Regions from separate parts of the Actinoplanes sp. NPDC049599 genome, predicted to be linked through region 2. Evidence: riboswitches for the same ligand, from Rfam matches in the RefSeq annotation. Region 2 holds a riboswitch; each other region holds the start of a gene.

Region 1 (3,252 bases), on a different contig from region 2:
AGCTCGCCGATCGAGTGGCGCAGCGAGCTGCCCTGGTCGCGTACCTCCTCGTTGATCTCGCCGCTGCCGCCCGGCTCCGCGAACCGGGTGAACGGCGCACGCAGCGGGCTGGTGATCGCGTCCTTGGCGATCAGCCGGCTCAGCTTGTGCGTGGCGATGGAGATCAGCACGATGTCGGCGGTGGCGGGTCGCTCCGGCACCGGCCGCCCGCTGAGCCGCGCCGCGGCGGCCAGGCTGCCGGCGAGCACACCGAACGCGCCCATGGTGGCCACATAGCCGTCCAGCGGCCGGTGCTCGTGGGGCGCGTAGTCGCGTCGCAGCCGGTTCAGCCGGCCGCGTACCGAGGAGATCATGAAGTCGGTGGTCCTCTCAGAAGTCCCGGGTGAGCCGGATCGCTCGATGCTTGCCTGCACCGGTTGCCCGAGCGCCCTCCCACCAAACCCGCCGGTACGCTGAGGCACATGAAAGGGCTGTGGACCCCCGCGTGGATCGCGCGCCACGTCCTCGCGCTGGTGCTCGTGGCCGCCTTCCTCGCGCTGGGCTGGTGGCAGTTCAGCCGGGCCACCGAGGGCAACGCGCTCAGCTGGGGCTACACCTTCGAGTGGCCGGTTTTCGCGCTGTTCGTGGTGTTCATCTGGTTCCGCGAGGTGCAGCAGGAACGCCGGTCCCGCCGCCCCGCGCCGCCGGAGCCGGCCGCGGAGACCGGGGAACGCCCGGCCGTGCCGCAGCAGGACGCGCCGGTGACCGTCCGGCGCCCGGTGCGCGTGCCGGTGGCGAACGCGGCGCCCGTCGACGACGATCCCGAGCTGGCCGCCTACAACGAGTACCTGGGCTGGCTCGCCGCCCACCCCGGCGCCCGGCCGAGCGACTATCCCGGCCCGCGCACCAGCGCCAGTTGAGCAGCACCGAACCAGAAGGACGTGGAACGTGCAGGGAGCCCTGACCCGCTACCGGATCATCGCCTGGATCGTCGGCGTGGTCCTGATCACGCTGGTCGTCATCGGCATGCCGCTGAAGTACCTGGGTGACAACGACACCGTGGTGGCCACCGTTGGCCCGTTCCACGGTTTCCTCTACATGGTCTATCTGGTGGCGACCTTCGACCTGAGCCGCCGCGCGCACTGGCCGCTGGGCCGGATGCTGCTCGTGATGCTGGCCGGCACCGTGCCGTTCCTGTCGTTCTGGGCCGAGCGCGTCGTCACGCGCAAGTGGGTCCCGGCGGCCGCCACTCCCCCGCCGGCCATGGCAGAGTAGAAAAGTCACTCTACGAAGCGGAATTGTTGCCTGCCGTTATCGGGATCATTCTCTTATTTGTGATCATTGGCGCAAGTCACTCTTCGGGCTCTTGTGTTAATGCCGAGCGCCGATAAGTTAATGCGGTTGGTCCGGTCCGCAGCCACACCCTCGGTGGCGCCGGCCCACGCCGCCGAATCCTCGCCGGTGGAAAACGCGACCCCGATCCCCCAGGGTCACCGCCTCCGCCACGACGAACCGGGGAACCACACCGAAGCAGCACCGGGGTGAATCCGCACCAGCGGTAGGGCCTTCTTCCCGCCCGAACCCGTCAGCTAACCCGGTAGGCGGCCACAGCGGAAGAAAGGCCACATACCGTTGCCACACGCCCGCACGAGACTCCGTGCGCTGGTGGTCGCCGCCCTGGCGATCGCGATCACCGGCAGCGCCGCGACCTCCGCGCACGCGGAACCGTCGAAGAGTGAGCTGACGAAGAAGATCGACAAGGCGTCCGATCAGCTCGAGGACGTCGTCGAGTCGTACAACAAGATGCGCATCAGCCTGAAGCAGACCAAGGCCGAAGAGAAGAAGCTGGCCGAGTCCCTGGCGCCGGCCAAGGCCGCGCTCGAGGCCGCCGGCACGCAGATGGACAGCATCGCGGCGTCGGCGTACATGACCGGCCACGTCGGCACCATGAACGTCGTGCTCGAGGGCGCGGACAACCTCATGGACCGGATGAGCATCCTCGAGCAGATCTCCCGCAGCCGCGGCCGCGACATCGCGGAGTACCGCGCGACCACGGAGAACTTCGCCGAACGGCAGGCCGCCCTCAAGGCGACCCAGGCGAAGCAGACCGCCGAGGTCAAGGAGCTCGACGGTCGCAAGAAGAAGATCGAGGGCGACCTCAAGAAGCTGTACGCGATGCGCACCGCAGCCTACGGCTCGCCCACCGAGGCCGGCAGCAAGTACACCGGCAACATCCCGTCCATCGCGGGCTCGGCCGGCAAGGCGGTCACCTTCGCCTACAACGCGATCGGCCTCCCGTACAAGTACGGTTCCGGCGGGCCCAACAGTTACGACTGCTCGGGGCTGACCTCCGCGGCCTGGAACGCGGCCGGCAAGTCCCTGCCGCACAACGCCGCGGCGCAGTACAGCGCCACGACCCGGATCTCCCGGTCCGACCTCAAACCGGGCGACCTGGTCTTCTACCGCAGCAACGGGCACGTCGCCCTGTACGTCGGCGGCGGCCAGATCATCGACGCCTCCCGCGCGGGCCAGCCCGTGAAGAAGCGGACGATCGACATCATGACCCCCAACGGCTACGGCCGGGTGTCCTGAGTCACCGAGCACAGCAGAAGGCCGGTGTCCCCTCGGGGCACCGGCCTTCTTGTCGTTCGCAACGAGGGGAGGGGGTTACGCGGCCTGCAGGCCCTCGGCCCGGGCCAGCTCGCGCAGCCGGCCGAGCGCCTGGATCTCGAGCTGGCGGATGCGCTCCCGGGAGAGCGAAAAGCGCGACGCCACCTCGGTCAGCGAGTGCTCACGACCGTCCTCGAGGCCGTACCGGGCGCGCATGATGCCCGCCGAGCGGTCGTCGAGGTGGTTCAGCAGGCCCTCGATGCGCTGCCGCTCCAGGGCGGTCAGCACGATCTCCTCGGGCGACGGCGCGTCGCTGTCGGCGACCAGGTCGCCGAGGTTGGTGTCGCCGTCGTCGCCCACCGGGGTGTCCAGCGACACGGTGTCCTGGGCCCAGCGGGTCAGTTCGGTGACGCGCTCCACCGTCACGCCCAGGGCCGCCGCGACCTGCGCGGGCTCCGGGTCGGCGCCGAGCTCGCGGACGAGCTGGCGGGTGACGTTGCGCATCCGGTTGACGTCCTCGACCAGGTGCACGGGCAGGCGCACGGTGCGTTCCTGCTGGGCGATCGCCCGGCTGATCGCCTGGCGGACCCACCACGTGGCGTAGGTCGAGAACTTGTAGCCGCGCTCGTAGTCGAACTTCTCGACGGCGCGGACCAGGCCGGT
Region 2 (3,252 bases):
CCGGCTGCCGAGCCGGATCAACGGGCTCGAGTTCTCGCTGCTCTGGCGGGGCCTGCGCCTGCGGGTGGAGGTGACGGCCGAGGAGGTCACCTACTCGCTGCGCAACGGTGGCGGCTCGGCCCGCCTGGACCTGCTGCACCACGGCAAGGAGGTCACCATCACCCAGGTGAAGCCGGTGGTGCTGGCGATCCCGCCGGCCGCGCCGACCGGCCCGCCGCCCGGACAGCCGGCCGGCCGGGCCCCGGTCCGCCGGGCCACCGGGGTCTGACCCGGAAACGACGAAGCCCCCGTCCTCCGCGAGGAGGACGGGGGCTTTTCCGCGCTGCCGCGCTAAAGCATCGAGACGTGTACGTGGTCCGTGTGGTCGCTGGGACCGCTGTACGACTTCCAGCCGGTGGCGGGGAACCAGATCTGCTTGTTCCAGATGACGTAGAGGATGCCGAGCCGGTCGGCGTTACGCACCAGGAAGGCCATCAGGTTGTTGCCGTACTCCCGGGTGTCCCGGTTGTGCCAGGGTGCGAAGCCGCTCTTCTGCAGTGACCAGTCACACGCGCGTCCCTTGGGATGCTCGAACGGCCCGCCGTTGCGGTGACAACCGACGAATCGGTTGAACTTCGCCTTCTTCACTTCCTTGTACATGTGGAACGTGCGCCCGGTGATGCAGCCGCCGGTGGTCGGGTCGTCGACGTTGCACGACTCCGGGCTGAACTCCCCGTCGGAGTTGCGTGGCGCCGGTGCGGCCACCGGTGACTTGGCGAGCACGAAGCCGCCCGTCACGGTGGTGCCGCCGACCTTGGCCAGCGCGTTCTCGGCCGACTCCTTCTGCTTCTCCATCAGCGCGAGGTTCTGCTTCTGCGCCCGGACCTCCTGGTCGAGGCGGGTCTTGGTGGCAGTCACCTCGTCGATGGCCGCGTAGAGCTCGCGCAGCTTGCCGTTGTTGAGGGCGTTGATCTCCTCGAGCGAGACCGCCTTGCGCAGGAAGCCGTCCGGGGTGTCGGTGTTGAGCAGGAAGCCCATCGTGGAGATGCCGCCGGTGCGGTACTGCTGCGCGGCGACCGCGCCCACCTCGGGCAGCAGCAGGTCCCGCTTCGCCTCGGCGTTCTTGACCTGCAGGGCGAGGCCCAGCTGGGTCTTGGTGGACTTCTTGACCGCCGCCTTCGCCGTCAGATAGCGCCGACCGGTGGAGTCGAGCACATCGTTCAGCAGCGGATTGTCGTCGCCGTCGTCGGCGGTTGACGACTTCTTGGTGTCGTCGGGGTCGGCGTTCGCCGGGGATGCGGGGGAGAGCATCATCGTGACCGCGGCGAGCGGAGCCAGGGCGAGGATCAGCCACCGGCGGGGTCTTGCCGTCATTCAGAATCCTTCCACGTGACCACCGGCCGGGTTAGCTGACGGGTTCGGGACGGAAGCGATCCCTACCACTGACTCGTGGATTCACCCCGGTACTTCTGTGGTTCCCCGGCTCATCTCGCGACGATTAGATGGTGGGCTGCCGGCACCTTGGGGGCAGCGCCTTCTGGCAGTAACCGGCGGCCAGCTTACCTGACAACAGCCCCGCTGACAGTGCTGCCGCGGGGGTAAAACCGTTACCGGGTAACGACTTTCCGTTACCACTCGATGGAATAACGCAGCTCATAGGCCGTAACGACGTATCAATGTGAGTCGTTGCATTCTCTCCGGCATTCCTCACCCGCAGTGGTCGGTCGATTGCTCACTGTGTGACGACTGTCGATTCCTAGCATTGATGGGTAGTGTTCGTCACGGTCTCAGCGCAGACCGCCGCCTAATCGCCGCAAGGCGAGCCGGGGACCCACCCGAAGTAATGGGGTGAATCCGATCCGTGCGCCGCGCGGATCGGTAGGGATCACTTCCGTCCCGAACCCGTCAGCTAACTCGGTCGGCGGCCGACGGAAGGAATGTTCGTGAGGCTCAATCCTGCCCGCCGGCGATTAGCGACCGTGCTCGCGGCGCTCGTCGCCACCACGGGGCTGGCCCTCGCCGCCCCGACCTCCGCCTCCGCCGCTCCCCGTCCGCTCGCCGCGCCGGGCGACTCGGGCGACGACGGCGAGGGCGGCTCGAAATCCCTCATCCAGCAGCTCGAGGCGGCGTCCAAGGGCTTCGTCGAGGCCAAGGAGGCGCTGGAGCGCTCCAAGAAGCGCCAGCAGCAGCTCACCGCCAAGCTCAAGGAGATCGACACCGAGCTCGGTCCCAAGCAGGCGGCCCTGGACGAGATCGTCCAGCAGTCCTACCGCACCGGCCGGCTCGGGCCGATGACGGCGCTGATCACCGCCGACTCCACCGGCAGCATGCTGGACCGGGCGCGGACCCTGGAGACGATCGCCGTCAAGCAGGACCGCGCGGTGCGCGATCTCAAGGACGCCAAGGTCCAGCAGGAGCAGGCGAAGGTCGCGATCGACGCCGCCGTCCGGGACCAGCAGCGTCAGCTCACCGTCATGGCCAAGCGCAAGAATCAGGCGGAGGGTGCCCTCAAGGCCGCCAACGCCGCGAGCGGGTCGAGCGGCGAGTCGAGCGACTCCTCGTCGTCCGGCGGCGAATCAAGCGGCGGTGGCAGCAGCTCCCAGGCCGCGGCCGCGCCCCGCAACTCGGACGGCTCGCTGCCGAGCGAGTCGTGCAGCCTCAACGACCCGACCACGTCGGGCTGCATCTCGCCGCGCACGCTGCACGCGATGAAGGAAGCGAAGAAGGACGGTTTCACCCGTTTCGTCTCGTGCTTCCGTCAGCAGAACAGCGGTGAGCACCCGAAGGGCAAGGCTTGCGACTTCGCGGCCGACAAGAACGGCTTCGGCGGCGACGCGACCGGTGCCAGCCGGACCTACGGCAACCGGCTGTCGACCTACTTCATCAACAACGCGAGCCGGCTCGGCGTGCTCTATGTCATCTGGTTCCGCCGGATCTGGCTGCCCAGCAGTGGCTGGAAGTCGTACTCCGGGGCCGGCGGCGATCCGTCGAGCGATCACACCAACCACGTGCACCTGTCGATGCGCTGACACCGGGAGTGCGGGGCCTACCGCTTGACGTAGGCCTCGTACTCCTTCAGCACGTCCTCGGTGGTGCCGTCGGCGCGGATCACGCCGGACTCCAGCCAGATGGCCCGCTCGCAGGTGTCCCGGATCGACTGCTCGCTGTGGCTCACCAGGAAGACCGTGCCGGCCTCCTTGCGCAGGTCGCGGACCCGCTGCTCGCTGCGCCGGCGGAACTTGGCGTCGCCGGTGGCCAGCGCCTCGTCGATCA
Region 3 (3,252 bases), on a different contig from region 2:
GAGTTCCTTCGACGCACCGAACTTGCCCGCCTCCGGGTCCAGGTCGAGAACCTTGACCAGCCACACCCGCTCACCGGTCTCCTTGTCCCGCATCTGGTCATCGCCCTGGCCCCGCTTGTCGAAGTCCGTAGCCGGCTCCACGCCCAGGCACAGCGCACCATGCGGCGCGACGTACTCCCACGGCACCGGGATCTTGATCGAGCTGGGAATCATCAAATCTCCTGACCATCTAGCAAAGACGTCTACTCGTCTTATCAAGATGCCTCAGAGATCGATCGATCCGCAACTCTCATCGCCAAGCCACCCAGTGATGCATGTCACTCAACGGCTGCAGGGGGTCGTGACCGGCTGTTCGGCCGCGAGACGACCAGCGCGGACGGGATCCAGCCATCGCCGTGGCTATGTGTGGGAGCGCGCTGCCGACTAGTCCTCGGCGTAATTGCGCGCAATCAGAGTTTGTTTCGGCTTCCGCCGCCAAGGCATCCGCCGCTTCGGGGACACATCCAGGAAGGCGTCGATCGGCTCTTCTCCAGCCTCCTTGGTGAAGTTCGGCTCGAACTCGGCAAACGCGGTATCGGTCATGTCGGCCCTGACCACAAGCGGCGTGTTGGTCGATATTTCGTAGCCATTACCCATCGTGACGACCGCAAGGAGGAGAGTCTGCTTAACACCGTGGTCTCGCATCACACCGTTCAAGAAGCCTTTCATCTGCGTCCGTTCGTGCACCAAGATCGCTTCGTCGCCGGGCTCCAGTCGCTTTGGCAGAAGGTCTCCCCACTGACTTGCGGCAGGCTGCGGCTCGAATTGAAGCCCCGCCCCACCCATAGGTGACAGATACTCGCATCGGCGGATAGTCACGGCAGCACGGCCGCGGTTCTGCACGAAGACCGCGTTGACCGGCTGTTTCGTGTTGTCTCGCGGGTTGAGCTTCGATGCGCCCCTGCGCCTCCGGCTTGGCTTCGGGTCAGGGTGGGCTTTGTTGATCCGCATCACGCGCGTCGCACCGTTTGGAAACGTGACGTTGAGCTGGTCTTGTTGGTCATACACGTAACCCACACCCAGCCTCAGGGCGATGATCGGACCAGAGTGTCGCCAGCTACGAAGCGCCCAAACGATCGTCCACGCTAGCCCTGCGAGAGCAATGACGCCTGTGATGATCGCAAATACGACCTGCTCCTTGGACATAAGCACAATGTAGATGCCATGCGCACTGACGGCTATCACGTTCTCGGTGGCGTGAGGCCCTTGGGGTGTTTCTGTTTCCTCGGACGACGCCAGAGATACCGCCACCTAGAATGGCCAAGACAGAAAGACCCGGTAGCAACAGCCCACCGGGTCTCTCCCTGCCCTACCGCTGTGTCCCTTGATCACCGCCGCCCATGCGTGGCACGCGCGGTGCGCTACGGAGTCGATACCTCAGCGGAGTCCCGCCCAAAGTGCTCGCCAAGCTCGACACCTTCGTGACTGCGTCAGGATCGCTCACCTTAAGTGCAAGGTGATACACGACGCCCAGAGCAGCTATCTGAAATGCGAGCCGACAGAACGGGGTGGCGATGACGGCAGCAGCCGCCCAGACGGCCATGTGCATGGCCTCATCCCTCTCGGCACGCCTGCGAGGTTAGCTGTCGGGTTCGGGCGGGAAATGCCCGGCCACCGCTGGTGGCTTCACCCCGAGGTCTCGGCGGTACGCCGCGAACAGCGCTCCACCGTGAGACCGAATCTGGGTCCCCCGTCCCTGCCCCCGTGTGCCGTTTCTGAATCGCAATTGCGGATGAAGCGCCACCCGGACCGGGGCAGGGCTCGGCGTAGTCCGCGGTGGAGCGAGCGGCGAGCGGGCGCTCGCCGGCACCGTCTTTTCTACACGCCGAAAGCACCAGGTCCAAGAGGAATGAGAACCTGCTTGCAGGACGACGCCAGAGATACCCCACAGCCGCGACGGAGAGACGAGCTGGCGCCCATCGCGTCGGGCGTCCTCTCCGGCGTCAAGACTTCAGGCTGCGGGTCGCGAGGTAATAGATCGCGAAGAGAGGTCAAGTGCGGTCGCCCGAAGGCCGCGCCGTCGCCCCGGCACGGCCGCCAACAGAGTTGACGCCTCCCACCCAAGCCCGCCGGCCCGGCACGAGGCCGACGGAAGGGTACGTAGTTTGACGCGAACATAACCATTTGGCTCAGCGGAGAGGGAAGATGTCCTCCAGCTCGTGCCGACTGGCCGGGATCACGATGTCCACAGCTAGGAGCGGCAACGCGGCTGAGTCGCACACGGTCAGCAGGAGTGTGAGCAGGGCGTCTCGCTTGGGTAGCTCCAGAAGCTTTGCCTCTTGGGCTGTCGCTATGCGGGCAGAGACCCGTTCAACAACGTGGTCCAAGGTGATGCCCGCCCGGTCAGCCAGGTGCGACAGCACACCGCCGGTCAAAGGCTCTGGCGCAGCAACGTCCGAGTCGACGGCCAGGGCGGTCGGCACGTAGACCGTGGACAGCTCGACGGGTCCGACGCCGGCGACACGCATGAGGCGCCTGCGGGCGATGACGGTCGCGCCCTCGGGGAGTCGCAGTGCCGCCGCCGCGCGAGGTGGGGCGGCGACCTCGCCCGCGTTCAGGATGGTGACGTCACCGACCTCCGTGGCGTTCAGGAGGGCGGTTGTGTGCGCGGGGAGGGCGCGTGACTCGGTGACGGGCCGTTCGCGAACGGTCCGTCCTTTGCCGTGTTGGGCGTCAACCCAGCCTTGCTGGCGAAGGATTTCCATCGCCCGAACGACGGTGGGGCGGGAGACGCCGAACTCTTGGACGAGCTGCGATTCGCTGGGCAGCGTGCTGCCGATCGCGTAGGTGCCGTCCTGGATCCGCTGTTGGATCGCATTGATGATGGTGATGTATTTCGGTGGAGTGACCTCGATCGGCACCCGGCCCACCTGCCTGCGAAGTTGAAGAGACGACTGCTTGTCTTAGCAAGAGACTAGGTGGTGTCCCAAGGTTCTGTCGAGCCGGCCGCCGTGCCAGGTGGTACATCGAACTCTGCCCCGACCGCGCTCCGCGGATCCGCCGCAACGACGCGTTGGCCGTCGAGCGCGATGTCGTTGAGCAGGCTCGACACGGCTACACATGGCAGGACGTCCCCGCACTTGCACCGCAGGATTCGTCCGTCGCGGCGTACCTCGTTGTGCCGTTGGGCCACCAGCGAGCGATAGCGGATGACGAGCATGTCTCGCGGGTCAAGGTCGGTTCCGTCGGCATTGCCCTTCACCGCTTTGGTGG

Evidence for each region. A riboswitch is a leader RNA that binds a small molecule or an ion and turns the genes downstream of it on or off. The one in region 2 is predicted to bind cyclic di-AMP.
Region 1: it holds a riboswitch for cyclic di-AMP, as region 2 does, so the genes downstream of both, ACIBQZ_RS09355 (NlpC/P60 family protein) here and ACIBQZ_RS00725 (coiled-coil domain-containing protein) in region 2, are expected to answer to the same signal.
Region 3: it holds a riboswitch for cyclic di-AMP, as region 2 does, so the genes downstream of both, ACIBQZ_RS17480 (hypothetical protein) here and ACIBQZ_RS00725 (coiled-coil domain-containing protein) in region 2, are expected to answer to the same signal.

Annotation. Positions count from the first base shown of each region.
Region 1 is NZ_JBITLX010000004.1:78,853-82,104, forward strand. Features, by position in the region: gene ACIBQZ_RS09340 (DUF1360 domain-containing protein) at 1-353, opposite strand, end outside; gene ACIBQZ_RS09345 (hypothetical protein) at 462-899, shown strand; gene ACIBQZ_RS09350 (DUF3817 domain-containing protein) at 928-1,254, shown strand; cyclic di-AMP (ydaO/yuaA leader) riboswitch at 1,464-1,597, shown strand; gene ACIBQZ_RS09355 (NlpC/P60 family protein) at 1,645-2,571, shown strand; gene ACIBQZ_RS09360 (RNA polymerase sigma factor RpoD/SigA) at 2,647-3,252, opposite strand, start outside.
Region 2 is NZ_JBITLX010000001.1:153,455-156,706, forward strand. Features, by position in the region: gene ACIBQZ_RS00715 (glycoside hydrolase family 65 protein) at 1-268, shown strand, start outside; gene ACIBQZ_RS00720 (coiled-coil domain-containing protein) at 331-1,353, opposite strand; cyclic di-AMP (ydaO/yuaA leader) riboswitch at 1,357-1,494, opposite strand; cyclic di-AMP (ydaO/yuaA leader) riboswitch at 1,771-1,919, shown strand; gene ACIBQZ_RS00725 (coiled-coil domain-containing protein) at 1,917-3,008, shown strand; gene ACIBQZ_RS00730 (ABC transporter ATP-binding protein) at 3,026-3,252, opposite strand, start outside.
Region 3 is NZ_JBITLX010000008.1:183,817-187,068, forward strand. Features, by position in the region: gene ACIBQZ_RS17475 (hypothetical protein) at 1-213, opposite strand, end outside; gene ACIBQZ_RS17480 (hypothetical protein) at 424-1,185, opposite strand; cyclic di-AMP (ydaO/yuaA leader) riboswitch at 1,594-1,761, opposite strand; gene ACIBQZ_RS17485 (GntR family transcriptional regulator) at 2,169-2,900, opposite strand; gene ACIBQZ_RS17490 (hypothetical protein) at 3,238-3,252, opposite strand, start outside.